4 regions of the Providencia sp. Marseille-Q8014 genome follow, and region 2 is predicted to be linked to each of the others. Evidence: predicted binding sites of a transcription regulator. Region 2 holds the regulator's gene; each other region holds the start of a gene.
What was found. The regulator PurR, encoded in region 2, represses purine synthesis genes. The targets are predictions, from matches to a motif close to CANGCAAACGTTTGCNTG.
Positions count from the first base shown of each region.

Region 1: the regulator PurR is predicted to act here: its motif matches at 3,237-3,254, upstream of purT (formate-dependent phosphoribosylglycinamide formyltransferase).
Region 3: the regulator PurR is predicted to act here: its motif matches at 2,916-2,933, upstream of gltS (sodium/glutamate symporter).
Region 4: the regulator PurR is predicted to act here: its motif matches at 5,001-5,018, upstream of purE (5-(carboxyamino)imidazole ribonucleotide mutase).

Region 1 is NZ_CBCOPT010000001.1:1,187,556-1,195,596, reverse strand. Features, by position in the region: gene ACWPW6_RS05175 (WG repeat-containing protein) at 1-13, opposite strand, end outside; gene ACWPW6_RS05170 (GMC family oxidoreductase) at 351-1,958, shown strand; gene purT (formate-dependent phosphoribosylglycinamide formyltransferase) at 2,009-3,187, opposite strand; gene rarD (EamA family transporter RarD) at 3,299-4,225, opposite strand; gene ACWPW6_RS05155 (aminoimidazole riboside kinase) at 4,339-5,283, opposite strand; gene ACWPW6_RS05150 (glycoside hydrolase family 32 protein) at 5,523-6,977, shown strand; gene ACWPW6_RS05145 (LacI family DNA-binding transcriptional regulator) at 7,021-8,016, opposite strand.
Region 2 is NZ_CBCOPT010000001.1:2,515,579-2,523,619, forward strand. Features, by position in the region: gene ACWPW6_RS11045 (Grx4 family monothiol glutaredoxin) at 1-72, opposite strand, end outside; gene sodB (superoxide dismutase [Fe]) at 576-1,154, shown strand; gene cydH (cytochrome bd-I oxidase subunit CydH) at 1,232-1,315, opposite strand; gene purR (HTH-type transcriptional repressor PurR) at 1,597-2,622, shown strand; gene punR (DNA-binding transcriptional activator PunR) at 2,623-3,528, opposite strand; gene punC (purine nucleoside transporter PunC) at 3,652-4,872, shown strand; gene cfa (cyclopropane fatty acyl phospholipid synthase) at 5,235-6,383, shown strand; gene ACWPW6_RS11080 (helix-turn-helix transcriptional regulator) at 6,542-7,297, shown strand; gene ACWPW6_RS11085 (putative quinol monooxygenase) at 7,325-7,612, shown strand; gene ACWPW6_RS11090 (riboflavin synthase subunit alpha) at 7,796-8,041, opposite strand, start outside.
Region 3 is NZ_CBCOPT010000001.1:305,159-313,199, reverse strand. Features, by position in the region: gene recG (ATP-dependent DNA helicase RecG) at 1-818, shown strand, start outside; gene ACWPW6_RS01345 (NADPH-dependent FMN reductase) at 894-1,442, shown strand; gene gltS (sodium/glutamate symporter) at 1,534-2,748, opposite strand; gene ACWPW6_RS01335 (uracil-xanthine permease family protein) at 2,984-4,366, shown strand; gene ACWPW6_RS01330 (AsmA family protein) at 4,483-6,282, shown strand; gene fabY (fatty acid biosynthesis protein FabY) at 6,345-7,268, opposite strand; gene dtd (D-aminoacyl-tRNA deacylase) at 7,291-7,728, opposite strand; gene yihX (glucose-1-phosphatase) at 7,789-8,041, opposite strand, start outside.
Region 4 is NZ_CBCOPT010000001.1:1,309,045-1,317,085, forward strand. Features, by position in the region: gene ybbP (putative ABC transporter permease subunit YbbP) at 1-378, shown strand, start outside; gene ACWPW6_RS05660 (esterase-like activity of phytase family protein) at 530-1,894, shown strand; gene ACWPW6_RS05665 (MFS transporter) at 1,982-3,235, opposite strand; gene purK (5-(carboxyamino)imidazole ribonucleotide synthase) at 3,333-4,415, opposite strand; gene purE (5-(carboxyamino)imidazole ribonucleotide mutase) at 4,412-4,918, opposite strand; gene ACWPW6_RS05680 (UDP-2,3-diacylglucosamine diphosphatase) at 5,078-5,800, opposite strand; gene ppiB (peptidylprolyl isomerase B) at 5,814-6,308, opposite strand; gene cysS (cysteine--tRNA ligase) at 6,720-8,041, shown strand, end outside.

The DNA of each region.
Region 1 (8,041 bases), 1.3 Mb from region 2:
AACGTTTAATCATTTTTATTTCTTTTTAGAGCTAAATAAGTTGACCTCAATATACTGGGTATTACTGATCGTTAAACTAAGAATAGAATGAAAATGAGCCAATCAGATCATGGAAAAATTCCCCCAATAAATTCATTTACTTATTAATGATAATAAGAGAAATACAATTTTAAGAATTACATTAATGAGAAAAAACAACAGAATAATAGCTTCAATAAGCCATTTCCGAGTAGCCAATTTGAACCACCTCACATAAACATCATATTATTCACACGTTAATAAAATAAAGAGTTATTGTTAATAAAACGAAATTCAATGATGACAAAAATGTCACTTCGTCAGGGGAATCTATGAATAATAACAATTATGATTACATCATTGTTGGAGCAGGTTCTGCGGGATGTGTTATTGCCGCACGCCTTATCAAAGAAACACAATCACGGGTTTTGCTCCTTGAAGCCGGCGGCAATGACAATCATCTGTATATCCGTATGCCTGCGGGCGTTGCCAAAATTATTGCTCAAAAGAGCTGGCCTTATGAAACCGAGCCTGAACCTCATGCAAACAATCGAAAAATGCAGATAGCACAAGGCAAAGTCCTTGGCGGTAGCAGCTCGGTCAATGGCATGATTTATATTCGAGGCCAAAAACAAGACTATGATAACTGGGCCCAAGTCTATGGCTGTGATGGCTGGAGCTATCAAGACGTTCTACCTTGGTTTAAAAAAGCAGAACAAAATGAAAGTTTATCTGATAGCTATCACGGCACCTCAGGCCCTCTGCCTGTCAGTGAAAATCGTTATCGTCACCCTCTTTCCATGGCATTTATTCGGGCAGCCCAAGAACAGGGCCTACCCTATGTCAGCGACCTTAATGGTGAAAGCCAACAAGGGGTCAGTTTCTATCAAACAACGACTAAAAATGGAGAGAGAGCCAGCACTTCAAAAACATACCTCAAAAGTGTAGCTCAAAGCGATAAGCTCACTGTAAAACTCAATAAACAAGTTAACCGTATCATTATTCGTGATGGGGAAGCGGTAGGAGTGGCTTATCAAGGAAACGATGGTCATGAAATAGAAGCATTCGCACAGAAAGAAGTTATTATCTGTGCCGGCGCAATGGGCTCCGCTAAGTTATTAATGTTATCAGGGATTGGTCCACAAGATCATCTTAGTACGCTCGGTATTGAAACTATCGTGGATCTTCCTGTTGGCAAGAATTTCCATGACCATCTACATATGTCTATTAATGTCACAACCAAAGATCCCATTAGCCTTTTCGGGGCAGATCAAGGGATTAATGCCTTGAAGCATGGATTTCAATGGCTCGCTTTTCGCAGTGGTTTATTAGCCTCGAACGTACTCGAAGGCGCTGCATTTATCGATAGCTGTGGTCAAGGCCGCCCAGATGTGCAAATCCATTTTTTACCTATTCTCGATAGTTGGGATGATGTTCCTGGCGAGCCGCTTCCCGCTACACATGGATTTACCTTAAAAGTGGGCTATTTACAGCCGAAATCACGCGGGGAATTACTGCTACGTAGTCAAGATCCTCAAGCCCCTCTGAAAATTCATGCCAACTACTTAGCTTCTCCAGAAGATATGGAAGGTTGTAAGCGTGCCGTCAAATTCGGTTTGCAAGTTCTTGAATCAGAAGCTTTGCAAGCAGTCAGTAAAGAAACACTGATGCCACCAGCACAAGTCCGCGATGATGATGCGGCATTAGAAGAGTTTGTACGTAATTTCTGTAAAACGGTCTATCACCCCGTTGGTAGTTGCCGTATGGGAAAAGACGCAGCAACCTCTGTTACTGATTTACGCTTACGAGTTCATGGTATCAACAAACTCCGTGTTATTGATTGCTCTGTTATGCCTGAAATTCCAAGTGGCAACACCAACGCACCAACAATCATGATCGCTGAACGCGGTGCTGCCATGATCATACAAGATAATCACTAATGAGCTAATACCAAGCCACAATTTATTCACTCATACATTGTGGCTTTTCGTTAACCACTCACATTAACCGTTTGAGCCGCTTTTTTCGCCATATCGAGCGCATTATCAATCGAATCAGCTATTGCGAGTGCAACCCCTAAACGGCGAGTTCCTGCTATTTCAGGTTTTCCAAATAGACGCAATTGAATATCAGAACCCAGCGCTTGTTTAAGCCCTGAAAAAACAATATTTTGACTATGTAATTCAGGCAAAATAACCGCTGATGCACTGGGTCCATATTGGCGGATCATGCCAATAGGTAAGCCTAAAAATGCACGCACATGTAAAGCAAACTCGGATAAATTTTGTGAGATGAGTGTGACCATTCCAGTATCATGTGGTCGGGGAGAAACTTCATTAAAAATGATATCGTCACCACATACAAATAACTCGACTCCAAACAAACCATATCCACCTAATGCCGTAACAATCTTTGCAGCGACCTCCTGCGCATTTTGCAACGCTTTTTCGCTCATATGCTGTGGTTGCCATGATTCACGATAATCACCTTTTTCTTGGCGATGCCCAACAGGTGCACAAAAATGAATACCGTCACTTGCGCTGACCGTTAACATGGTGATTTCAAAATCAAAATGCACCATTTTCTCAACAATCACACGCCCTTGACCGGTGCGCCCACCCTCTTGTGAGTAGTGCCATGCAGATTCGAGCTCTTGTTCACAACGAATGACACTTTGTCCTTTACCTGAAGAGCTCATGACTGGCTTCACAATACATGGAAAACCTATCTCATTGGCAGCATTGATAAAATCAGTTTGCGTTTCAACAAACCGATAATCTGAAGTGGGCAAACCCAGTTCTTCTGCTGCAAGTTTACGTATGCCTTCACGGTTCATTGTTAAATAAACAGCATGTGCAGAAGGCACCACTTTTTGTCCTTGCTGTTCTAATTCCACAAGGGTTTTTGTCGCGATGGCTTCAATTTCTGGAACAATAAAATCGGGTTTTTCTTGCGCTACCAGCTGGCGAATCGCATCGCTATCTAACATGTTAATGGTATAGCAACGATGAGCAACGTGCATTGCAGGCGCATTGTCATAACGATCGACCGCAATAACCTCAATGCCCAAACGCTGACATTCAATAGCCACTTCTTTTCCTAGCTCACCTGAACCGAGTAACATAACTTTTGTTGCAGAAGGACAAAGTGCTGTACCTAATTGATTCATGATAGATAACCTTGTATGCAAATATGCCAATTTAATGGTGAAGATTATATACGCAATCGTTTGCTTTAACCACTAAAGATCTGAGCAATCTCTCCCATCTCAAATAATACATTACAGTTTTGGTGTTTTATCGCGCCCAGTAACGTAAGGAACCCGTTTATGGTATTCGTTGTAACGCTTATGCAATAAAGCAATAATGCAGCAGAGTAACCCCAACCAAATTAATGAGAAACTGACTCCTTTTACCCAATCAAATAGCTCATTAAATAAGAATACCGCCAGTAAAAATTGAATTGTCGGTTCAATATATTGTGCCAGTCCGATTACCGTCAATGTCGTGCGCTTAATTGCGGCGGTAAAAAACAGTAATGGAATAATTGTGACAGGAGCGGCGAGCATATAGAGTAGTTTAATTTGCCAATCCCCTGCGGCTACAGCACTACTCTCATTAACAGAGAGCCACCACGTGATCCCACCAGCGACAGGCAGTAACCAAATAGCTTCAATAAATAGTGAAGTAATAACATCGAACCGAATGAATTTACGGATCAAACCATAAACCGCAAAAGCACTGCCCATCACCAATGCAAGTAAAGGTAATTCACCATACTGCAAAATTTGAAAGCAAACGCCCGAAAAAATGAGTAATACCGCCATCTTTTCCGCGACAACAAGCCTTTCGTGTAAAAAAACAACGCCGAGTAAAATGGAAAATAAAGGATTAATAAAATAACCAAGACTCGCGGCTAGCACTTGCCCATGGGTTAAAGCATAGGTGAATGCGCCCCATGATATCGCCATAATCGCCGAACTAAATAGGCACAAAATTATCGAACGTTTATCCGCCCATACTTGTTGCCAAGCCGTTTTATTTTTAATCAGCAGACGGATCAGTAATAAAAAAGGGATCGACCAAATCACACGTTGAGCCAATAACTCTAAAGGTTCTGCTCCAGGTAATAAACGGTAAAAAAGTGGCGTGATCCCCCAAAGAATATAAGAAAAGATAGCTAATACTACCCCTGATCTTAGTAGCATAATTAATCCAAAATAGATGTTTTACAGATAAAATTTTACTGCCAGTATCATACGCTTTTATCTATTAATTTGAATTAATTAACATCACTATTCACATTAATATAGTCTTAGTTTTAAAGCTCTCGAATATGTAATGGTGGTTGCTGATTAATAAACAGAGTTAACTCTTTCTGCGTTGGCGCCGCGCTTATTGCCCCCTTACGCGTCGTTGCTAGCGCCCCACAAGCAGTAGCTTGAGTGATAATATTCATCAAATATTCCTCATTATCACTTAACCCAGCCTGAGCAATCGCTGCAAGCAGTCCTGCCATAAATGCATCTCCCGCCCCTGTGGTATCAACACTTTCAACCCGAAATGCACTCATACCTATTTGTTGGTTATGCGTCAAAACGATGCAGCCTTTGGCTCCCTGAGTGATAACTTTCAAACGAGCAGGATACCGTTTAAGCTTCTCGATGGCATTATCTAAGCTAAGGTCATCAACCAACCACAACAGTTCTTCTTCTGAAAGTTTCAGTATATCCGCCTGATAAGCAAATTGGTCGACCCTTGTATGCATTTCAATAGGATCTGACCACATTTGAGGACGAATATTAATATCAAAACTGAGTAATCCCCCCGCTTGTTTAAGTTGCTCAATAGCCGCAATTAATGAAGTGCGACACACAGAATGCACCAGTGCCAATGAGCAAAAATGCAATATCGCTTTTTCAAATGCAGGTAGATTTTTATGACTTAAGAACTGATCCGCCGACGGCGAGACTAAAAAAGAAAATTCACGTTCCCCATTTTCTTGTAAAGACACTAAAACGGTGCTGGTATGATATTTTTCATCAAATTCCATCGCACGGGTATCGACCCCCATATCAAATAACGTCTTTTGCATAAAATGGCCAAAAGCATCTTCACCAACACGTCCAATAAAACCGCTAGGCTGTCCTAGCTTAGCAACTCCCGCTGCAACATTGACAGGAGCGCCACCAGCACAAGCTTCATATTGCATACTGTGCAAAGGAATTAAATCAACGACTGCATCTCCTAAAGACCAAACTTTCATAGGCTCTCCATCTCGACAATGAGTGACTCAACTAGCAATCATCACAATTAAAACAAATTAATGCTAGAAACTGCTTTTTGTTAACGTTAACATGATTTGTATTGAGTATAAATAAAAAACAGTTCGTAACGCGTGCGTTAGGTCACACCATCACATGATACGAATCACACGCCATTAAATAACCCAATATTCCACAACGATTGTATAGATAGAAATCATTAGTAACGAAAGGAACCATGATGAAACAGCGTATTCACCAAGCATCGATAGCACTTGAAATAGCGAGACAATCTCTCAACAGGCAGTTTTATCCTGAATATCATCTTGCAACCTACGCCGGCTGGCTGAATGATCCTAATGGGCTCATTTATCATGATGGGTTATATCATGCATTCTACCAGCATCATCCTTACAGCGCTGACTGGGGACCTATGCATTGGGGACATGCGACAAGTAAAGATATGATCCACTGGTCACATCAACCTATCGCGCTTGCTCCTGGTGATGAATATGATCGTGATGGATGCTTTTCAGGATCAGCCGTCAGTGATGAAGGCAAGTTATACTTATTTTATACTGGCCATATTTGGTTATCCAATGCAGGAGATGACAGCCAAATCTATCAAGCGCAATGTTTGGCCATAAGTCATGATGGTATTCATTTTGAAAAACACGGCGTCGTGATCCCTTCGCCTGAAGGTTACATGCATTTTCGAGACCCTAAAGTTTGGTTTCAGGATTCACGCTGGTGGATGGTTGTTGGCGCAAGAGATAGTCTCGATCAAGGACAAATTTTGCTCTTTAGCACCGATGACTTACTGAACTGGCCTGAAGAGTACCAAATACTGGCTAAAACAGACGATAAAAATGTTTATATGTGGGAATGCCCTGACTTTTTCCCGTTAGGCGAGCAATTCATCACACTATTTTCTCCTCAAGGAAAAAAACCATCTGGGCATCAATATCGAAATCGCTTTCAAAATGGTTATCTCGTCGGGAATTGGGCACCCGATCAATCTTATGAAATAACCAATCATTTTGCTGAAATCGATTTTGGTCATGATTTTTATGCGCCACAAACTTTTTTAGCTGAAGATGGCCGCCGTATTGCTATCGCGTGGATGGATATGTGGGAGAGCCATATGCCAACAAAAGCGCACGGCTGGGCAGGCAGCTTTACTGTACCTAGAGAATTAACGTTAAACGCCCAAGGAAAGGTACTGGTCAATCCGATCAAAGAGTTACAATCATTAAGACAACAAGCAGTTAACCTCTCCGCTTGTACACTGGAAAAAAATAGCACGCTGCCGATTTACCATGATGCTATCGCGTGTGAAATTGAATTAATTTGGGATTTACAAAACAGTCCCGCTGAAAAATTTGGTTTTTGGCTTGGTAACGGTACACAGTTTTTTATTGATGGACAGACACAGCAATTAACCTTATCCCGCCACTATCCTGAACATATCATCAGCGATTACCGTAGCGCCCCACTCCCACAAACTCGCTATCTCACCATACGTGCTTTTATTGATAGATCGAGCCTTGAAGTATTTATTAATGAAGGTGAAATGTGTTTTACCAGTCGAATTTATCCACAAGAAGGCGAGCGGGCTTTGACACTGTTTACAATTAACCAAAGTGCAAAGTTGATCAAAGGAACATTGTGGCCACTAAAAAGTGTCGCTGAATGATATGACCTGCGAGGATCGCTGATATCAGAGCGATCCTATCTCGTTAAAGAGATTCCCTATCGAGTAAATCACAAGAGACATATTGTGTCCCATTATTTTTCCTTTGCTCAATAATATGTAATGCGGCTTGTTGCCCTAATTGATAATGCGGCAATACAACGGTGCTTAATGGCGGATAAAATAGCTCTCCTACACCGATCATATTGTCATAGCCTAATACCGCAACATCCTCTGGGATACGTAACCCCTTACTCAGTAAAACTTGATAAGTTAAAAAAGCAATACGGTCATTACCACAAACCACCACATCAAAATCAGGTTTCGCTTGCTTGCAATGTCGATTGATAAGATCAATCACATCACGATAGTGTTCATCCCCTAATGCTAAATGATACTGCTTTAAGGACTCCTCCCGTAGACCAGCACAACGCCATGCAGACTCCACAGCCTCTCTACGCGTTTTTCCTGCCACTGTTTCTTGCGGAATATATAAACAAAGGGGTTTTCTATAACCTTTTTCAATCAGCCGACATATCGCCTGATATTGACCATTGTAGTCATCAGGAATATAGGCAGGAAAACGATTTTGAGGGTCGATGCAATTTGCCAGCACTAAATGACTTTTATGCAGTCCTTCTGGAATAGTGACTTCACGTAATCCCATCGTTGTATAAATAATACCATCCGGCCGCTGAGACAATAATTGCCTTACGGCTCGTTCATTGTCTTCATTTGATGTGATGTTAACCACAAAACTACTCCAGCCAAATTGCCTTGCTGTCTGTTCTATTGAAAGAATGACCTCGACTGAGTATGGTGTCGTCGCTGTATCAAGCGCTAAAACACCCACGGTAGATATTTTCGAGCCTTTCCCTCGAATTTTTCTAGCCGAAAAATCAGGAACATAATTTAATGTTTGAATGGCTTGCTGCACCTGCTTAAGCGTCTCAGGTTTCAGCAGCTCGGGATTATTGATAGCTCTTGACACGGTCATTAGTGAAACATTAGCAAGTCGAGCTACATCTTTTAAAGAAGCCATTAAGTATTTTCACTCAGCCAGATAT
Region 2 (8,041 bases):
AGGAGAGCCTTTCATGTACAGAAGGATTGGGTTTTCTTTAATTTGGCGCTCGATTCTTTCAATTGTCGTCATTTTTACTTCCTTAGAACATGGGTGCTGATTTGCAGTCAGTCGCCATCGTCAGCCATTTTCTCAACGATGGCGACTAAGCTAGAATATTTGACCGGAATGTTAAAACGTGATTGTTTCATACAATATGCCAGTTTTACAGGGGTATTACTATAGCACTCCAAGCTGGAAAAAGGGATTTTTTCTAGAATCCCGTTTTAAGTTACACGAACTTCCTTCAGCAAGGCAGAAAAGCGCGATCTTAAACTCTATTGATTAAGATAATTATCTCTATGATTTTAAGGTGTTTTTGTTGAAAAAATTTGGTAATATATGACGCAGAATATCCATGCCTATAACTCGGCAAGCATCTCATGCTATTATTAATCTATTAAAGAATAAGCAAGACCGCATGAACGTTCGGTTCGTGTATAACTCATAGCAAGATATACGTATTAAATTATTTGCTCACTTTTATGAGCACCACACCCATATGTGTTGTTTTAAACGCAAACAAGGAGTACGCAATGTCATTTGAACTTCCCGCTCTACCTTATGCTAAAAATGCGCTAGAACCTTATATCTCGGAAGAAACCTTAGAGTATCACTATGGTAAACACCATAATACCTATGTTGTTAATCTCAACAATTTAGTCAAAGGTACGGCTTTCGAAGGTAAATCACTGGAAGAGATCATCAAGACTTCAGATGCGGGTATTTTTAATAACGCCGCACAGGTTTGGAACCATACTTTTTACTGGCACTGCTTAGCACCAAATGCGGGTGGAGAACCAACCGGTAAAGTTGCTGAAGCCATTAATAAAGCTTTTGGTTCTTTCGCTGAATTCAAACAACAGTTCACAGATGCTGCGATTAAAAATTTCGGTGCCGGTTGGACTTGGCTGGTTCAAAAAACCGATGGCAGCTTAGCTATTGTGAATACATCAAATGCGGCAACCCCTATCTCTGGTGATGATAAACCTATCCTCACTGTCGATATTTGGGAACACGCTTATTACATTGATTACCGTAATGCGCGCCCTAAATACCTAGAGAACTTCTGGGCCTTAGTCAACTGGAAATTCGTTGAAGAAAACCTCGCTTAATCATTTTCTTTAGAGAATAGCTAAAGGGCGAGTCAATACTCGCCCTTCTTAATTTCACCTTTAATTAAACAGTAAAATTAAAAAATATGTACTGCAAAAGCAATGATCACAGCCAAAGAACCTAACGCTGCTAATAGTCCAAATTTAAAATCTGTATCCATGAGTCCCTCTCATCATAACGAACAGTTAACCAGCAAAATAACCATAACTTATACATGGTTAAATAAGTATGACATGACGATTTATAAAAACCAGTGTCTATATCACAGGTTATAACATCAATTATTTCTTTTGTTTTTGCGCTAGATCAGACAAAATCGATAACTAATCGCTAAATTATTGCCAGTTAAGGCACTATGCCTCAATATGTAGGTAATATTAGGTAATTTTTTAATAAGAATTCATAACAAGACCGATTATTGGTCAGGAGTTTTTTTTTCCCATGGCAACGATTAAAGATGTGGCGAAGCGCGCTGGCGTCTCCACCACAACCGTATCCCATGTAATAAACAAAACGCGCTTCGTAGCTGATGATACTAAAGCGGCTGTTTGGGCTGCGATAAAAGAACTCAACTATTCACCGAGTGCTGTTGCTCGTAGTTTGAAAGTTAATCATACAAAATCAATTGGCCTACTCGCGACATCAAGTGAGGCGCCTTATTTTGCTGAAGTGATTGAGTCAGTCGAGAATAGTTGCTATGAGAAAGGTTATACCCTTATTTTATGTAACTCTCATAATAACTTAGGTAAGCAACAAGCTTACTTACAAATGCTTGCGCAAAAGCGTGTTGATGGGCTACTCGTCATGTGTTCTGAATATCCCGATAAACTAATCCATATGCTGGAAGATTATCGCAATATTCCTATGGTCGTCATGGACTGGGGCACTTCCCGTGGTGATTTTACCGACAGTATCATTGATAACTCTTTTCATGGCGGTTACCTCGCAGGTCGTTATTTAATTGATCGTGGTCACCGTGACATCGGCGTGATCCCTGGCTCTTTAGAACGCAACACCGGTATTGGTCGACTGACGGGTTTTAAAAAAGCCATGGAAGAAGCGAAAGTGACTTTACGTGATGAATGGATCGTGCAAGGCGACTTTGAACCAGAATCTGGTTATAAAGCAATGATGCAGATCTTAAGCAATAAGCAAAAACCTACTGCCGTGTTCTGTGGCGGTGACATTATGGCGATGGGCGCAATTTGCGCTGCGGATGAGATGGGATTGCGTGTTCCTCAAGACATTTCTATCATTGGCTATGATAATGTGCGCAATGCGCGTTATTTTACTCCCGCGTTGACGACTATCCACCAGCCTAAAGAGCGTCTAGGCCAGATGGCATTCGCTATGCTGCTTGATCGTATTGTGAACAAGCGCGAAGATGCACAAACGATTGAAGTCCATCCTCGCCTAGTTGAGCGTCGTTCTGTTGCTGACGGACCATTTATTGACTACCGTCGTTAATTAAGGCGCTAACCATTCGGCGTTGAGTGTTTCACTATCCCCAAGATATTCAAGTAACCAACTCAACGCCGGTGATGTATTCTTTTCCACCCACGTTAAACAGCAAGGACTCGGAGGGAATGGCTGAGATAGCTGCAATTGGGCTAATTTCCCCTCATCACAAAAGGGCTTTGCTCGGTGCTCAGGTACCATGCCAACACATAAGCCATTAACAAGACATGTCATACCATTTTCCCAAAAAGGCACCACTAAACGCCGCTGATTATCTAATGCCCATGTATCTCTTTTCGGCAAGTTACGTGAGGTATCTTCAAGGCATAAACTTGGGTATTCGCGCATTTGATCGTCTGTCAATTTTCCTTTTAGCTGTGCCAGAGGATGGTTTGGACTGGCCACACAACGCCATGACATAAACCCCATATCACGAAAACTATAACGCTCTCCGATGGGTGAAGCGCGCGTCGCACCAATCGCAACATCAACACGCCCATCGGCGAGTGCATCCCATACGCCGTTAAACACTTCAGGATGAATATATAATTCGATATCAGGAAAATGACGATAGAAATCTAAGATCAGTTGCTCTGTTCGCTGAGGTTTGACAATACAATCTACCGCGATACTAAACTGCCCTCGCCAACCATTTGCTGCCTGTTGACATTGGTGACGCGTTTGTATCATTTTTTTGATAACGGAGCGACTTTGCTTGATGAAAATCTCCCCTGCCTCAGTTAAGGCAACATCGCGGTGACGACGTTCAAAGATAGGTACAGCAAGCCATTCCTCTACTTGCTTAACCGTATAGCTAATTGCAGAAGGAACACGATGCAGTTCTTCCGCAGCGCCACTAAAACTTCCCGTTCTTGCAACGGCATCAATAACTTCTAGAGCATGAGCTGACCACATAATGATACCCTTCAAAAATTTTGATAGCAGATTCCAAATATTACCGTTTCACAATGTAAAAATACAACCTATAAAATAGAGTCTCTGTTAACAATTATGTAAATTCTGGATAAGTAAGCTTCCATGACAAATTCTGCGACAAAAAACTCCCCAGGCTTTATGCTTTACCTTGCTGGTTTGAGTATGCTTGGTTTTTTAGCCATCGATATGTACCTGCCTGCATTTGGTTCAATGCAAACGGCATTAAACACTTCTGAAGGTGCGATTAGTGCTTCTTTGAGCATTTTCTTAGCTGGTTTTGCCTTTGCACAACTTTTGTGGGGGCCATTATCTGACAAACTGGGACGCAAACCGATATTGATCGCAGGTTTATCGTTATTCATTGTGAGCTGTTTAGGCATTTTATGGGTAACGGATGCGACTCAACTCCTTATTTTGCGTTTTTTACAGGCGGTTGGCGTCTGTAGTGCGGCTGTGCTCTGGCAAGCTCTGGTCATTGACCGCTATGATGCTGCGAGCACTCAAAAAGTCTTTGCTTCGATTATGCCTTTAGTGGCTCTTTCTCCGGCTTTAGCACCGTTATTAGGTGCATGGGTTCTTGAACATTATAATTGGGAAATTATTTTTATTGTCTTAATGGCTGTTGGTATTTTATTGTTAATTCCAACCCTGTTATTGAAAAAGAATCCTTCAAAAGACATGACGGTGGATTCCCATGACCAAGAATCTATTTCGTTTTTAAAACTACTGGGTTCACGTATCTATAGTGGTAACGTGTTAGTCTACGCTTCATGTAGTGCGGGTTTTTTTGCTTGGTTAACAGGTTCACCATTTATTTTAAGAAATATGGGTTTTAACCCTGCTGATATTGGTTTGAGCTACATCCCACAAACGCTAGCATTTATTATTGGTGGCTATGGCTGCCGTTTTCTATTAATCAAAATTCGTGCTGAAGTATTATTTCCATTACTGTTGGTCGGTTATGCGGTGAGCATGTCGATACTCTTTTTGATGGCGATATACACAACACCGAGCCTCACCATGATCTTAATTCCATTCTGTTTTATGGCAGCAATGAATGGGGCGTCTTATCCAATCGCGGTGTCAAAAGCACTCAATACCTATCCACAGGCTAGCGGTAAAGCCGCTGCATTACAAAATGCTTTGCAACTTGGTTTATGTTTTTTAGCCAGTTTATTGGTTTCAGCGTTACCTTTCGATCCTTTATTATCGACAACCGGTGTCATGGCGGTGACCATCATACCGATGGTTATTGGTTATTTTATGCAATATACAAAAGATTGCACCAAACAGACTAATGAAAGAACAAGTTATCAGAATTAACAACCTGTTAACTCATCAGCCACTGCTTTGTCGTGGCTGATTTCCTCAAAAAACCCTCTTCCGACCATCTTTCTATGATTATCCACACCTTATCTGATACTCTAATTCAGTGTTATCGCTTAAAATTCTCCTTTTTTACCAAAAGTGACATTTTTCGCCATTGTTAAATAAAATTATCACTTCTATACTCGGATAATACTTAGTCCGAAGTGATTTTTGAGTTAATACGATATTCATGGTTTAAACTCAGGGCGCGACGGTATAAATGCGTTCCTGTCTTTGTGAAGCAATTCTTCGCAATCCTACACCTTCAGCAAGCTGAAATTCTATCTCAAAAACCTTCATCTCAAGTTGGAGAGCATATGAGCACTTGTGTAGATGAAACCAAAACTAAAGTTTCTAATTGGCAAAGAATCGCAGAATCTTTATTAAATCAAGCTGGAATTGAAATAAACGGCTCTAGACCGTTCGACATCCAAATACATAATACTGATTTTTATAAAAGGGTTCTGCAAAAAGGTTCTCTCGGTCTAGGCGAGAGTTACATGGACGGTTGGTGGGACTGTGAACGCTTGGATATCTTTTTTTATAAAGTTTTAAAAGCCAAGCTTGATACAAAGCTGCCAAATAACCTCACAGATATCATGAAAATCGCCATGGCGCGCCTACGAAATTTGCAAACAGAGAAACGCTCTTGGATTGTTGGGGAAGAACATTATGATTTGGGAAATGATCTTTTTACCCTAATGCTAGATCCTTATATGCAATATTCTTGTGGCTATTGGAATCATGCAACGACACTTGAGCAAGCACAAGAAAATAAATTAGATTTAATCTGTCGCAAATTGCAAATTGAGCCGGGTATGCGTCTGTTAGATATTGGATGCGGATGGGGTGGCCTAAGTGCTTATGCTGCACGCCATTATGGCGCATCTGTTACCGGTGTTACCATTTCTAAAGAACAACAAAAATTGGCTCAAGAACGTTGCGCTGGCCTAGATGTTAATATTATCTTGCAAGACTATCGCGAACTAAATGATAAATTCGATCGTATCGTTTCTGTCGGTATGTTCGAACATGTTGGACCTAAAAATTATGCAACCTATTTTGATGTAGCACGCCGCAATATTAAAGACGATGGCTTATTTTTGTTACATACCATTGGCTCTAATAAAAATAAGGTAAATGTCGACTCATGGATCGGTAAATATATATTCCCCAATGGCGTACTTCCTTCCATTCAAAATATAGGTCAATCCAGTGAAGGAAAATTTGTCATGGAAGATTGGCATAATTTTGGTGCTGATTATGACAAAACGCTCATGGCTTGGTATGAGCGCTTTTTAAATAGCTGGCCTGAATTAAGCGAGAATTATACGCCTCGCTTTAAACGTATGTTTAGCTATTATTTAAATTCCTGTGCTGGTGCTTTTCGAGCCAGAGATATTCAGCTATGGCAAATTCTCTGGAGCCCCAATGGGGTCAGCGGCGGAATGAGAGTACCACGTTAATTAACCAAGCGAGTATTCTTTAAAACCGTCGTTAAGGCTCTATTATTGAGAAAAAATCTCTTGATAGAGCCTTAATTTCGTCGTGAGTATTAATTTATTAGTCTTTCGACTAAAAAACGTTATTATATGTTATCTTAATAACTCTTTACGTATAGACTATGCTCAAACAGTATTATCCACCAGCTGAATTGAATGGTTTTATTAGCTCCATCTTAATTTTTAAAAAATTTACTAAACCCATTAAAATTTTTCCTGGTACTGGCGCTGAGATTTGGATTTCCACCAAAGAGTTACATTTATCAACAGCACACCAACAACAAGTTAGCCAATATCAACTTGTCATTCCCCGAGTCGAGACATTTACAGCAAAACCGAATCAAGGAAAATTAATTATATTACGTGTGCGTCATGATGCGGTGCGTTTTTTACTGCCTCAACGTACCTTAGCTTATACGGATAATCCCACCTCGCTTGAGAGCATATGGTCAGAACCTTGGTATCAAAACTTAATCAATGCTTCTTTTAAAGAGCTATTAGAATGTTTTACTGTGACTAAGGCCTCAAAACAGCATCAATTAGTCGATGATATATTGGCTATTCTCTATCGCCATCCAAACAAAAAGATTAACGATATTGCCGATGAAATGGGATATAGTGCACGTTTTATCCAAAAAGAATTTGTCAAAGAATATGGGATCACGCCTAAAAGATATCAGATAAATTGCCGTTTAGAACAATTACTTAAAAGCATGCTTCACGAGCAAGATACCTATCGTTGGCTGGAAACAGGCTATTATGATCAGTCTCACTTTTACCGTGATTTTAAGCGTTATTTTACCATGACCCCGTCCGCCTTCTTAAAGTCCAGCTATTCGTTTTTTTACAATACAAAAGCCAAGTACCCTTTAAGATAGTTCTCAATACACATTAAGGAGAACGGAATGAGTATTGTTGTATATGCACAAATCACGACGGAAAATAAGGATGGGTATTTAACCAAGGATATTATCAAAAATTTAGCTAAATTAAGTCGACGTGAACAAGGGTGTATCAAATACGACCTCTTCACTAAAGATGATGGCTACATTGTTTTTGAAGAATGGGAAAGTGCTGATGCTCTTGAGATGCATAAAAAATCAGCGCATTTTAAACTGTTGGTTGAAGCTATTGAACGTGATAATGCAAGCATCTCGATTAATTTTAGTGAAAATTATCAATGCAAAGATTAATTAAGTAAGTTAATGGCAAGGGCTGCAAAGCGCCCCCTCACCGTTAACTTTTCAAACAAATAGGTTTTCACGCTAATGCATAACACCTTTAATTTGTTTGAATTTTTTAATGCTATAACCGCCGTTGATCTTACGGTGTTATAGCATTTTAAGTAAGCCTCACTGCCTACCCCGCTCGGGTATTTAACTATCGCTCTCTTGTGTAAGCGCTTCTTGGGCTTTCTTTTCTTGTTCTTTCTGCGCTAAAACCCTTTCCACTGTATCTACAATGGCTTGCGTTTGTGGGTCTATTTCTATATTCACTTTGTCCCCTAAGCGTTTTTTACCTAATGTCGTTCTTGCTAGGGTTTCAGGAATTAAATGAACACAAAAACGATTATTGATAACATCGCCTACCGTTAGGCTTATACCATCAATCGCAACAAACCC
Region 3 (8,041 bases), 2.2 Mb from region 2:
ACCAATTAATTATGACCGCCACACCGATCCCCAGAACTTTGGCAATGACCGCTTATGCTGATATGGATACCTCTATCATTGATGAGCTGCCTCCTGGGCGAACACCTGTTACGACAGTGGCCATTCCCGATACTCGGCGTAAAGATATTATTGAACGTGTCAGGCAAGCCTGTATTGATGAAGGCCGCCAAGCCTATTGGGTCTGCACTTTAATTGATGATTCTGATGTTTTAGAAGCGCAAGCAGCACAAGCGACGAGCGAAGAGTTATCATTAGCATTGCCCGAATTAAAAGTAGGTCTCGTGCATGGAAGAATGAAACCCGCCGAAAAACAGAGTGTGATGACGGCATTTAAAAATAATGAGATTCAGCTACTGGTTGCAACTACCGTTATCGAAGTGGGTGTTGATGTTCCTAATGCAAGTTTAATGATTATTGATAATCCAGAACGACTAGGGCTAGCTCAATTGCACCAATTACGAGGCCGAGTAGGTCGAGGTGCTATCGCCTCTCACTGTGTACTGCTTTATAAAACACCGTTAACCCATGTCGCCAAACAACGTTTACAAGTATTACGTGACAGTAACGATGGTTTCGTCATTGCTCAAAAAGATCTGGAAATCAGGGGGCCGGGGGAATTATTAGGAACACGCCAAACCGGCAATGCTGAATTTAAAGTCGCTGATTTACTGCGAGATCAGCATATGTTGCCTGAAGTACAACGTATCGCGCGCCATATTCAGCAGAACTATCCTGAAAATGCCAAATTGATTATTGAAAGGTGGCTACCTGAACGCGAGCAATACAGCCAAGCTTAATGCAATCGTAGCACTATAAAGACCTTAATACGTTTTGTAAAAATTAAAAGCCATAACAACAAGGGATAGTGGAACATGAAGATACAAATCTTAATTGGTAGTGTTCGACAAGCACGAATAGGACCTCAGATAGCACACTGGGTCAAGGATGTCGCTGCGAAAAATTATCCAACTGAAATCCTTGATCTCAGAGATTGGCATTTACCAATGGATGATGAGCCCTATCTCCCCGCCGAAGGAATATATACCCAAGCACATACCATTGCTTGGAGCAAAAAAATCGCTGAAGCCGATGCTTATATTTTCGTTTTTCCACAATATAACTGGGGCTATCCAGCCGCACTAAAAAATGCGATAGACCATTTGTATAAAGAGTGGAACAACAAACCTGCCTTAATGGTCAGTTATGCCAATCGAGGTGGTGGAAGAGCTGCGGAGCAGTTGCAACAAGTTTTGCAAGGTATTCATATGCGTACCACAGAATCTCATTTAGAAATTAAGCTATCTGAGGTTAATTTCTCACCTTCCAACAGTGATACCTCTTACCCTGAAACACTTGACCATTATGAAAATGAGCTTGTTTCAGCGCTACATCAGATGAGCCTGTTACACACATCGCGCTAATTTCATTATTTATTATGTGCCCTATAAACGAAAATTGCCGTGAATAAATTCACGGCAATACCTGCTATTTACCTTTATCTATTTTTATCTGTTATCCCGTTATTGAAGGAAATACCGGTAACATTAAATACAGTTTGATCACAATCGCATTGACGATATCAATAAAGAATGCACCAACCATTGGAACAACTAAGAATGCAAGATGAGATGGACCAAATCTATCCGTTACTGCCTGCATGTTAGCGATTGCTGTCGGTGTTGCACCTAGACCAAAACCACAGTGACCTGCCGCCAATATCGCTGCGTCATAGTTCTTACCCATCACACGGAAGGTCACGAAAATGGCATAGCCTGCCATCACACAAGCTTGAACAGCCAAGATCACTAACATTGGGATTGCTAGAGATGCCAGTTCCCAAAGTTTCAGGCTCATCAGTGCCATCGCAAGGAATAGGGAAAGGCTCACGTTACCGACAACAGAAACCGCACGGTCGAATACACGATAAAAACCCGCAATAGATAAGCTGTTGCTTAAAATAACGCCCACAAATAGCACACAAACGAATTTAGGTAGAGCAAACGCTGTGCCCGCTAATAACTCTGCAATATAGCTACCTGCCATTAAACAGATCGCGATCATAGCAATCGTTTCGATCAGTACCATCGAAGTAATCATACGGCCTGATTGCGGTTTTTCAAAAGCAGTAGGGACATCTTTATCATCATCCCCAGTACCTGGCGTAGGAATATTGCGGATCAGGAAACGTGCAACTGGACCGCCGATTAATCCACCGAGTACCAAACCAAATGTTGCACATGCCATCGCAACTTCAGTTGCACTTTGGAAACCGTAATTTTCAGTGAAGATCTTACCCCATGCAGCTCCGGTACCGTGACCACCTGATAAGGTAATCGAACCAGCAAGCAGCCCCATAAGAGGATCAAGACCAAGTAATTCCGCTAAGGCAATACCAACCGTATTTTGTACTAGCAGTAAGCCTACAACCACAAAGATGAAAATAAAGAGTGCCTTACCACCAGCCTTCAAGCTGGCTAAGTTTGCGTTTAAACCGATTGTCGCGAAGAAGGCTAACATCATCGGTTCTTGTAATGATAAATCGAAAGATAAGCTCCAATCGAATACTTGCTTGATCACTAATAAGCTAAAAGCGACCAGCAACCCGCCTGCAACAGGCTCAGGGATAGTATATTTCTCTAGGAAAGGAACTGTTTTTACAAGTTTACGTCCGAGCAATAGCACAAGGGTAGCTGCCACAAGCGTACCGTAGACATCGAGATGATACATTTATGTACCTCGTCTGTTGTTAATATTATTTAAAACTAGTAAGACGTTAATTTCTTCCTTAAAACGCCAAAAGCAGGTAACTGAATTAGAAAAAAAATTGGCGATAAACACAAGTTAAAACATATAAAAATGTGACATTCCTTATCTAACAATGAAGAAATATTTTTCGCGCAAACGATTGCTTTTTAAATTAGTCGCTTTACAATGCTTTTTTTGTTGGCAGAGAAAGACCAAAATGACCACCGAAGTATCTCAAAAACAGGCTGTTGACGTCGCACCTAAAAGTGAACTCATTTACCGATTAGAAGACCGACCTCCTCTCCCCCAAGCATTATTTGCAGCTGGACAGCATCTTTTAGCGATGTTTGTTGCAGTGATCACCCCGGCAATGCTCATTTGCCAATCATTGGGGCTTCCAGCGCATGACACTCAGCGTATTATTAGCATGTCTCTATTTGCTTCTGGTATTGCCTCTTTAATACAGATCCGAGCATGGGGTCCTGTGGGGTCGGGGTTACTCTCAATACAAGGTACAAGCTTTAACTTTGTTGCACCTTTGATTATGGGAGGGGTTGCACTTAAACAAGGTGGTGCTGATATTCCTTCGATGATGGCAGCACTTTTTGGCACACTACTGGTTGCAGCGCTCACTGAGGTGGTACTCTCTCGCTTCCTACATTTAGCACGACGGGTAATTACTCCTCTCGTTTCGGGTGTTGTTGTCATGATAATTGGTTTATCACTCATTCAAGTCGGATTAACGTCTATTGGTGGTGGTCATACCGCAATTTCTGATAATACTTTCGGTTCCCCTGATTATTTATTGCTAGCGGGTATTGTGTTGGCTGTTATCATTTTACTTAACCGCCAAAAAAATCCTTACTTGCGTGTTGCCTCTTTAGTTATCGCCATGGCAATTGGTTATATTGCTGCTTGGTGGTTAGATATGTTACCCACAGCTCAAGAGACAAACGCGGAACAATCCATGATAACGATACCTGAGCCGTTTTATTATGGGTTGTCGTTTGATTGGAATCTGTTAATTCCGCTGATGCTAATATTTATGGTGACCTCTTTAGAGACGATTGGTGATATTACGGCAACATCCGATGTTTCAGAACAACCGGTACGTGGTCCAATCTATATGAAGCGAATTAAGGGTGGCGTCTTAGCGAATGGTTTGAACTCGATGGTATCTGCCGTCTTCAATACTTTCCCTAACTCCTGTTTTGGTCAAAATAATGGGGTGATACAGCTTACTGGCGTCGCCAGCCGTTATGTCGGCTATATCGTAGCGTTAATGCTTGTTTTATTAGGGTTATTCCCAGCTGTTGCCGGTTTTGTACAACAGATCCCTGAGCCTGTACTTGGCGGAGCAACAATTGTGATGTTCGGAACCATCGCGGCATCTGGCGTACGTATTGTCTCCCGTGAACCACTTAATCGTCGAGCGATCATGATTATTGCATTATCCCTTGCCGTCGGAATGGGGGTTTCGCAGCAGCCGTTGATTTTACAGTTTGCGCCGGACTGGCTGAAAACTTTATTTTCATCCGGTATCGCGGCAGGCGGTTTAACTGCAATTATTCTGAATTTAATTTTCCCTCACGAAAAGTAACCTATCATTTACCGCCAGAGTTGAATACACTGGCGGTTATTCTGTATTCTATCTTAGTCATTTACCCGGCAGCGCTTTCATCCAAACAATCCAATATATGGAGAGGCAGATAAACCATGAGGTGGTTAACTAAGCTCATCACGACCCTTTTACTACTGTTGTTATTAGTGGTTATATTTACTTACGCTGGGCTGCAAACACGCTGGGGTGCATCCTATGCCAGTCAGTTGTTAAGTAAATTCACTGATTATGATATTAAAGTGGGTATCATGGGGCATGAGTTTGCCAATGCTGGAGAATTTATCTTTCAAGACGTCAACATTGTGTCACGTCATAAAGATATGACTTTGGATGCTAAGCAAATGATTGTTGATATAAACTGGCGTAATTTATTGAGTGGCACCGCCATTCGTCGATTAGTCATCACCGAAGGGAATTTAGATATCTCATCTGTAGAGACTGCCACGCCAATACCTTTAAATGCCAATATCCTGCAATTTGAAAATAGCCGTATTCAACTAAATCAAGCAAATAATAAGTTCAACGTATTTGGCTTTACGGGTGGCATTACACCATGGCACCCCACGACTAACCATCCTTTCGGCTACGGAGACTTTCGATTTACCACAAAAGAATTGAATATTAATGAGTTACCATTAAAAACGGTTGCAGTCACCGGTAAGCTCGAAAAAAATCTTACTGAATTTACTCAAGCCAGTGGCTACCTCAATAATGGTTATATTAAAGGCTCAGGAAAGGTGTTAACGGACAGCACCATCACAGTTGATTCTTTAGTCATGGACAAAGTTGGTTGGCAAAATAATATTCCCTTTGCTTCATTAAATCAGGCTCTCAATAGTCACCGTACAGTGTCCTTGAAAAATGTCGCTCTCACTAATGTGGATATCCAAGGAAAAGATTGGGCAATTTCAGGGCTCAATACTGAAATCGACCACCTTGACTGGGTCAGAAGTAGTTGGAGTAGCCCAGAAAGTCATATTAATTTCAGCATTAATCAACTCGTTATTAATGATCAACAACTTGATACGCTGATTGGCAATCTCAACCTTCAAGGCGATAACCTCAATATCGAGAAACTTTCAGGTTATTATTACAAAGGGGTATTTAGCCTTAATGGTGTATGGCAACGTAATAATAAAACGCTGACACTCAATGACGGCAAATTAGCCGGTATTTTATATACCTTGCCTGAAAATTGGCTACACTTCTTCAGCCAACCCTCACCTGATTGGTTATCCGGCTTAACGATCAAACAATTTACCTTATCGCAGTCTTTATTGATGAATATTGCCCCTAGTTTCCCATTCGAATTCACTGCACTGAGCGGCAAAATAGAAGACGTCAGCCTTATTAAACAAAAACAATGGGGGATTTGGAGTGGCAAGGCCACCTTTAATGCCGATAGTGGAACCATCAATCAAGTCATGATACGTCGGCCTTATATGGACTTACGCCAAAGTGGTCAAAGTTCTGCTGCGGCTTCATTCACTACAAGCACAGACAAAGGGCTGGTGAAGTTAGGGTTATTAGTCAAGCAATCCCCTAAAAAAATCCCCTTTTTACTCCGAGCCTCAGGGACTAATATTGAGCTTTCCGCTTTAAATCAATGGGGTTGGCAAGGCTTCCCATCTCAAATCGTGGGTGATTTTGATGCCTCATTGCAAGGTGACTTGTTAGCACCATCATTAGCTAGCAGCTTAAATGGTGAATTAGTGGCAATACCATTACAAGGGAAACAGATGTATCGAACCGTTGTGAAAGGCGTCGTCACCTCATCAGTTGAAAATGAGGCCTCACCGATGGAGCCTCAGCCCGCTCCTGCTACGGCTCCCGACGCTATTCCCACGAATATTTTGCCAACAAATGAGCAAATTCCCGCGCTGATTACTCAATAAATAACAAGGCAGGCCAGCGATCACGCTTGGCCTGCCTTTAAAATCAGTATATACGAAAGGCATTACAGTGACTTTACTGTTTTCTCAACAGGTAACACCATATACACACCGCTAAAAACGGCCCCCGCCTCGCCGTTAGTTCCACTCACTGTCACTTCAAGTTTTACCCTTGCTTTACTCCCTCTCGCAAGACGGTCAAGGTCACCACTCATTTGCGACATATCCGCAATAGCGGTGGGTCTACCACTCACTGGCTTGCTATAACGAATATTGGCATCCACTAATACAATATCACCACCGAGTTGATGCTCTTGCATTAATAACCAAATCAATCCCCAACCTGTCAGGGTGGCTAACGAAAATTGGCTTCCTGCAAAAATCGTTTCGTGAGGGTTTTGGTTGCCAGCTTCTGGCATAGTGGTAATAAACTTTTGCCCTGTATATTGTTCAATTCGAACCCCCATTTTTTCACTTAATGGGATATATTTATACCAAGCTTGTTGTAACTCTCCACACCAATCAGGGCGATGAAGGATCTGGTCAAGTGTCTCGATCGGTTTGATCATTAAATAGTGACGAACAGGTGTTTTGAGCTCACCGGCAATCAGACCTCGGCTTTCAAAGCCTATCTTACGAAAAAAGGGAACGGCTTCTTCTCGGACGCTCGACACAATACGTTTGACACTTTCTTGCCGCGCAATTGATTCTAACGCCATCAAAATGAGTTTACCCAGCCCTTTTCCTTGCATTGCTGGATTCACCGCTAAAAAACGAATCGCGCCTTCGTTATCGGCATTAATATAAAGCCGACCAATAGCTAAGATACGATTTTTATCATCAACAACCATTTGATGGTAAGCGGTAAGATCATAACCATCTTTTTCAGAACCAAATGGTTGATTAAAGGGTTTACGTAACATCTCCCAGCGGAACTGGTAATAAGCATCAAATTCCGCTTCATCTTTCGGTGCACGCAGATGGTACATAGTCTCCCCCTTAATAGTAGAATTAGACTTGCAACCAGAAAGTCACAGGACCGTCATTGGTCAGGCTGACTTGCATATCCGCGGCAAATTGCCCTGTTTCAGTGATCACACCTTGTTGGCGACTTTGCTCAACAAAATATTCATATAATTGTTCAGCCCGCGTAGGTTCAGCTCCCCCAGAAAAACTAGGTCTCATTCCTTTTTTAGTATCAGCTGCCAATGTAAATTGAGAGACAACTAATAAGCTCCCACCCGCTTGTTGAACATTCAGGTTCATTTTTCCCTGTTCATCACTAAAAATCCGATAGCCAAGTACTTTTTCACACAACCGTTTTGCTTTTTGTTCATCATCATCTTTTTCAACACCGAGCAAAACAAGTAACCCAGAATCAATTTGACCAACCACCTGCTCATCAACAACCACTGCTGCATGAGCGACTCTCTGTATTAATGCAATCATGATAACTCGACAAAAATATGGAGTAACAGTTTAGGTTACTCCATGGTGATAATTCATCAATTATTCGACTTCAGCACTGAAGTCATAAGTGCGGAAATATTCAGGTACCGTGTCTTTATTCACGACATGGACACCTTTAATACCTAATGCTTCGGCAGCCTTAATATTGTCCTCGACATCATCAAAGAAGATAGCATCAGCTGCATCAAACCCTTCAGATTCAAGAACATATTGGTAAATAGCTGGATCAGGTTTGCGCATCCCCAGGTCTTGAGATAAGTATAAAAAGTCTGAGGAAGCTGCAATTTCAGGA
Region 4 (8,041 bases), 1.2 Mb from region 2:
CTTGAAGTCATGGTAGTACTCGTGATTTTCTGTGGTTTACTACTTTTATTAGCGCAAATTCAAGTCGGAATGAGCCAAAGAGAACGCGAGTTAGTGGTCTATCGCACGTTAGGGGCAAGTAAAAAATTGATGCGTCGTACCTTATGGAGTGAATTTGCCTTACTTGGCTTAATGGCGGGACTTGCGGCGGCATTTGGTGCAGAGGTTGCTTTATGGTTATTACAAACCAAAGTGTTTGATTTTCCTTGGCAGCCAGAGTGGTCAATGTGGTTATTATTGCCATTATGTGCAGCGCTACTGCTATCGATTTGTGGTAGCTGGCTTGGCATTCGTTTGTTAGGCACTGGCAATCAACATCGTCGCATGCCAAATAGCTAATTTATTTTATGAATACGGCTTCTTATTTTTGACTAGTGCAGGAGTAAGAAGCCGTTCAAATAACTGTCTTAATTCCATCACTAAATTGTCATTTATCCTGCTTATGATTCCCGAGTCAATAAATGATTAACTATTTGATGGGAACATAATAATGCAGCCTCGCCGCACCATAAAATTACGTACATTATCGTTACTTGCAACATTGATTGCATTTTCCAACACAGGGTATGCTCAACAAGAAGTCTCTGCAACACTAGCAGGACACGCTATTTTATCGGTCAATTCTACAGTACCAGCGCCCACTGATGCACCACTAGATTTACAGGTTAGCGGAAAATATACGACAGGAAATCGTATTGACGAACTCGGTAAGGTTGAAGGGAAGTCTGCCGATCGTCCAACTGGGATGCATGTACCGATTAAAGGTCAACCTCGACAGGGACATTCCGGTATTAAACGTATGGCCGATGGCACCTATTGGGTACTGACCGACAATGGTTATGGCAATAAGGTTAATTCACCAGACTCGATGCTGTATTTAACTCAATACGACATTGATTTTAAAACCGGCCAAGCCAATCCACTCAATACTGTTTTCTTCCACGATCCGGATAAAATCATTCCATTTCATATCATGAATGAAAGTACAGATAAGCGTTATCTAACAGGGAGTGATTTTGATCCTGAAAGCTTTCAATTTGCGGATGGCGCATTATGGGTAGGGGATGAGTTTGGTCCTTATTTAATTAAGATGGATCTCAATGGCAAAGTTCTCGCATTATTTGAAACTCACGTTGATGGCAAAAAAGTGATTTCACCTGATCACTATCAAGTTACCACGCCTGCTAAACCTACGGATAAAATTCATTTTCAAGTCAACCGTTCAAAAGGTTTTGAAGGCATGGCCTCATCACCAGATGGCACTAAGCTATACCCTATGCTTGAAGGGGCTATTTGGGATGAAGAGAAACAAGATTATGAAAATGTCGATGGCAAGCGTGCCGCTCGTATCCTTGAATTTGATGTGAAAAAACAGCAATGGAGTGGACGTAGTTGGTTATATGTCTTTGAAGATAATCAAAATGCCATCGGCGATTTCAATATGATTGATGATACACACGGTTTGATTATTGAGCGTGATAATGGAGAAGGCACAGCCGATAAAGCCTGTCCTGAAAGTACCACAGAGACGCAAAATTGTTTTAGTCAACTAGCGAAGTTTAAGCGTGTTTATCGTATTGAGTTTTCGGATACCAATCAAGGCAAACCGGTTGATAAGCAAGCCTATATCGATTTAATGAATATAAAAGACCCGCAAGGAATGGCAAAGAAACCGTTGAATAATGGCGTATTCACTTTCCCATTCTTTACGATTGAAAATGTTGATGTTGTCGATAGTGAACATATTATTGTCGGTAATGATAATAACTATCCATTTTCATCGAGCCGTGACCCTAATCAAGCGGATGATAATGAATTTATCTTATTAAAGGTACCTGCGTTGTTAAATCCTTAATTTTCCTTGTCTATTTTGATTTTTTTGCTCGGGGTGTAGCCCGAGCTTTTTTATTTTATTACTCACGACTTACAGTGATAAATGGCATCATTTTTTAGCGGATAAAACAGGCGGTTTCATCATTAACGTTAGCATGAGGATCACGACAACAGGGGCGGCGATAATAAGAAATGCAGGTGTAAAACTACTTGTATAATCCTTAATCGCACCCGCAATAAATGGCGCTAAACACGCCACAGTAGAAATTAAATTCACCACGGAAAATAACTCTAAATAGGGGCCACGACCAAAATAATTGGATAATAAAACGCTGGAGGCTAAGAAAGTCATGCCATAGCCGATACCGACACAGAGCACAAATAATATCAACCATAACCATGAGGTTGCGATACTTAATGAAATAACCCCAAATACCATAATGATCAGGCTAACAATTAACAGTTTTTTGGGCTCCAACCATTCTCCAACGGCACCACCAATAAATCTTGAAAATGCGTTAACAAAAGCCATTGTGCTGAGTAATGAAACGGCAATAGTGATACCAAAGCCGCGCTCTTCAATATGGGCAACCGCGAAACTGTTAACCGTAATACCGCACCATAAAAATGAAGTATAGGTTGCTGCTATTAAATAAAACTGCCAAGTGCGCAAAGCACGACGTACTGTCCATACCTCTGTAGTGCGATAAATCGGTTTACTGCCGTCGCTAACCTGTTTTTGCATCACATGTTTAGCATGTTCTCGTTCTCGATTACCTTCACGCAATGCTAACAGGGTAATGAATGTCACAATGCCAAGGTAAACAGCGCAGAGTACCCAATGCATACGCCACGAACCTAACTGATTTGATGCATAAAAATAGATCCAAGGCCCAGCGACACCACCCAATCCACCAATCGTAAAATATAAACCAAAGGCTAATGACTGCTTTTCAAATAGGCGAGAAAGCACATAGGTTCCAGGAACGGTCGCCAGTAAAGTGAAACCCACACCAATGAGTGCTGTGCCAAGAAAATAGCGGTTAATGGTTTCTGTTGAATATAAACTATAAAAACCGGCAATAAAGATCAGCGTACCGAGAAGGAGTGTCAGGCGAACGCCGATTTTTCGGATAAGCAAGGAGGGCAGGAAACTTGCAAGACCACAGGTTAACCCTAATAAGGTGAAACCAAACCCTGCTTCTGTCCAGCTCCATTTCAGCTCTTCGATCATACTGGGGAGGACAACACCCAATGACGTAAAGGTGGTTGCAGTGGCTAAAAAATAAACCATCCCTAAAAGAATGAGGATACTCCACTGATAGAGTGGGCTAAATAAGGATGGGGAATCTGTCGCGGCCATGTCAACTCCAGTAACTCTGCCTTTTCGTAAAAAAAGCAGCCATATAAATGCAAAATGCCCGAAAATATCGGGCATCGTATGGCGCTATTTTCCCTATTTATTGGCTGTAGTACCAGTTTAATTTTTCTTTCGCCCAGTCAATGCCACTTTTGTACTCATTTGGTAACAGCTCTACTAGCGAATTTAGGCTGTCAGCAAGCTCAGTTGGGCAGCTGTGAGTCAGGTTTAAATGACCAACTTTACGAACAGGACGAACGTCTTTTTCATACCAGTGCAGATGAACTAACGGTAAACTTAACCATTGTTGATTGAGCTCAGTGCCAATTAAATTCACCATAACAGAAGGATTAAATACTGTTGGCGATGGCATTGGTAAATCTAAAATAGCGCGTAAATGCAATTCAAATTGGCTGATAGAGGCACCATTCTGGGTCCAGTGACCACTGTTATGCACACGTGGAGCTAATTCATTGATAAGTAATTTATCACCAACGACAAAACACTCCATTGCCATAACACCAACATAATCTAGCTCATTCATGACAGCACTTAACATAGCCTGAGCTTGTTGCTGCTGTGAATGGTTCGCGTTGGGGAAAGCGACACTGGTGCGTAAGATACCTTCTTGATGTAGGTTATGAGTGATGGGATAAAATACACACTCCCCCGCACGATTACGAGCGCCAATAACGGATACTTCTGCATCAAAAGGGATACCTTGCTCGACAATACAGTTCCCATAGATTTCATCGGGTAGATTCGCTTCGTTACCGGGTGAAACACGCCATTGACCACGGCCATCATAGCCACCCGTTCTACGTTTGACGATCAAGAAATCACCGAGGGTTGCAAAGAGTTCAGGCCATTGCGCTTTAGCGTCAAGAGAAGCCCAAGGTGCGGTGGCTAAACCCAGCGAATCAAAGAGGCTTTTTTGTGGAAATCTATCTGCTAAACGAGGAAAAATATCTCGGTTAATAAAGGCATTATGAAGTGCTAGCTCTTTAGTCAGTGGTGTTTCAGGCCAGCGCTCAATTTCTGCGGTGATAACACTTTGTTGATAGGGAACGGCTTCAGGTTCCGCATCTAACCCAACAGGAAATACAGCAATACCAAGCGGTTCACCTGCTTGACGCAACATGCGGCCTAATTGACCATTACCAAGGACACAGACGGGTTTCATTGTGCCTCCCGAGGATCAGGGTTGTTAAGCACATCATTCGTTTGCGCCTCACGCCAAGCGGCTAAGCGAGCAAATAGCGCCTTATCAGTATTCGCAAGAATTTGTGCGGCCAGTAGTGCCGCATTTGCAGCACCGGCCTTACCGATTGCCAGTGTACCCACAGGGATACCTTTAGGCATTTGTACAATAGAGTAGAGACTATCGACACCACTCAACGCAGCGCTTTGTACTGGAACACCTAACACAGGAACTAAGGTTTTTGCTGCAAGCATACCCGGTAAATGAGCGGCTCCGCCGGCTCCTGCAATAATCACCTCAAAGCCATTTTCTTTTGCTTGTTCCGCAAAGGAAAATAGTTTGTCGGGGGTACGATGTGCTGAGACAATTTCAACGTGGAAAGGCAGTTGCAGCTCGGTTAAGACATCGGCAGCGTGTTGCATGGTTGTCCAATCACTTTTAGAACCCATAACAATAGCGATTTTTGCCGCAGATTGAGCAGTCATTTTGTGTAATCCCTGTGGTTAATAAATTTTCACCGTGAGGTGGGAAAAATGAATTGCCCCGATCATATCATGGTAACTCGCTAAGGAAAACGTTTGCGTGGTTAAAATATCAGCAAACGAATGCGAGTTGAGCAATTTACTGAGTCACCGTATCAGAGATTAAAAAGGGAAAAAAATGAGCTCAATACCTTGTTCATTTATCACAAATGCTGAGCCTTCATGATGCCATGCACCTAAAACGCCGCGATAATAACGTTTATCAGCGACATCAATTTCATGAATAGCGGGGCGATGGGTATGACCATGTATCATCCAGTCCGCTTGATAGTGTTCTAACGCTGCAATAACGGCCTGCTGATTGACATCCATAATTGATTCGGTTTTCATACTGCTAGCATATTGACTATTTTTACGCATTTTTTCAGCAATACGTCGGCGGATAAATAGAGGTAAAGTTAAAAATACACGTTGGATCCATGGTGTGTGGACCTTTTGACGATAACGTTGATAAGCTTGGTCATCGGTACACAGTGTATCGCCATGCAAAATCAACACGCGTTGACCATAAAGTTCAAGCAATGTTTCTTGGTTAAGTATCGTCATGCCACATTGCTTGGCATAACGTTTGCCTAGTAAGAAGTCACGGTTTCCATGAATAAAGTAACAAGGGATACCACGGTCAGTAAGGCTTTTTAAGGCTTCAGCCACTTGTTGATGGAGCTGAGTCTTATCGTCATCACCAATCCAATAATTAAAAAAGTCGCCGAGGATATACAGGCTGTCGGCATTAATAGCTTGTTGGTGAATAAAATTCATAAAACCGGCGGTAATCGCCGGTTCATCTTCACTCAAATGCAGGTCTGCAATGATATAAGTGGACATATTATGCGTCGAATTATTCGCTAACAGTCACTTTTTCAATCACAACATCTTCGCGTGGAACGTCTTGGTGGAAACCACTACGACCTGTTGAAACCCCTTTGATTTTGTCAACAACGTCCATACCTTCAACAACTTCTGCAAATACACAGTAGCCCCAACCATCAGGGTGTTCTGAACGGAAGTTAAGGAAGTCGTTATCAACAACGTTAATGAAAAACTGTGCTGTAGCTGAGTGTGGATCGTTAGTACGAGCCATGGCTAAAGTACCACGATTATTTTTTAAGCCGTTATTAGCTTCGTTTTTGATCTGTGTTTTTGTTGCTTTTTGTTTCATGCCAGGTTCAAAACCGCCGCCTTGGATCATGAAACCGTTAATGACACGATGGAAAATGGTATTATTGTAGAAACCTTCACGGCAGTAATTCAAAAAGTTTTCGACGGTTACTGGAGCTTTATCGTCAAAAGTGTTAATAACAATGTCACCGTGATTGGTATGAAAAGTCACCATAATAGCTATCCTGAATAATTGTATTTATTGCGCCTTCTGTTGAAGGCGTGGTTGTCAGGAAGTTTATATCACAGATAAAACCCGACTTGAAGTCACTGTCTAGGTTATCAATGCGTTGAACGATAGCGATAGTATGACAAAGATCATGTGTATTTCTTGCATTCTGATAGTGTTCAGGGTTCAATATCATTCTATTTTGTAGGTAGATACCTTATATTTATTGAAATATCCCTTAATAGCTTGAACCAGCGATACTCCAAAGAGTTTGAGATGCGAATTCACGATAGGTCTATCGCGAGCAGCTTCCGAAATACTAGCATAGGATGAGCGAATGCTATCCGTCGCGCAGTAACTGGGAGTGAGTCGAGTATATGGGTGATAAACACGTACACATTTAACGGAATAGTCCAGATGCTACAGATTTTTAATACACTGAGTCGCCAAAAAGAAGAGTTTAAACCCATTCACCCAGGGAAAATAGGGATGTACGTGTGTGGTATCACCATTTACGATTTGTGTCATATTGGTCATGGTCGTACATTTGTGGCTTTTGATGCCATTAGCCGTTATTTACGCTATCTGGGTTATGACCTCACTTATGTACGTAACGTGACGGATATTGACGATAAAATTATCAAACGTGCTGCTGAAAATAATGAAACAGTTGATGCGTTAACGACTCGCATGCTGGCTGAAATGCACAAGGATTTTGATGCTCTCAATATCCTAAGACCTGATAGTGAACCTCGCGCAACACAGCATATTAAAGAAATTATTGAACTCACTGACTTACTGATCAAACGTGGCCATGCATATGTGGCAGAAAACGGTGATGTGATGTTTGAGGTGAAAACAGATAAAGATTATGGGCAATTATCTCGTCAAGATCTAGAACAACTACAAGCAGGGGCGCGTGTTGAGGTTGCTGATGTTAAACGTAACCCAATGGATTTTGTACTATGGAAAATGTCAAAAGAAGGTGAGCCTAGCTGGGAATCACCATGGGGCTTAGGTCGCCCTGGCTGGCATATTGAGTGTTCCGCGATGAACAGTAAAGCATTGGGTAATCACTTTGATATCCATGGTGGGGGTTCTGATTTGATGTTCCCACATCATGAAAATGAAATCGCGCAATCTACCTGTGCTCATGATGGTCCTTATGTGAATTACTGGATGCATTCAGGGATGGTGATGGTTGATCGTGAAAAAATGTCTAAATCACTGAATAATTTCTTTACTATTCGTGATGTACTAGGATATTACGATCCTGAAACCGTGCGTTATTTCTTATTATCTGGCCATTATCGTAGCCAATTAAATTATACTGAAGAGAATCTAAAGCAAGCTCGTACGGCTTTAGAGCGTTTATACACCGCGCTTCGTGGTACAGATAAATCAGTGGCTCCTGCGGGTGGTGAAGTATTTAAGCACCGTTTTGAAGAAGCGATGAACGATGATTTTAATACACCAGAGGCTTATTCCGTCCTGTTTGACATGGCTCGCGAAATTAACCGCTTAAAAGCAGAAAACATGGTTGCTGCGAATGAATTGGCAGCGGAATTGCGTCAATTAGCCAGTGTATTAGGATTACTTGAACAAGAGCCGGAAGCCTTTTTGCAAGGTAATGCACAAAGTGAAGGCGATGAAGAAGTTGCTAAAATTGAAGCACTGATTAAACAGCGTAATGACGCCCGTAAAAATAAGGAATGGGCTTTAGCCGATGCAGCCCGTGA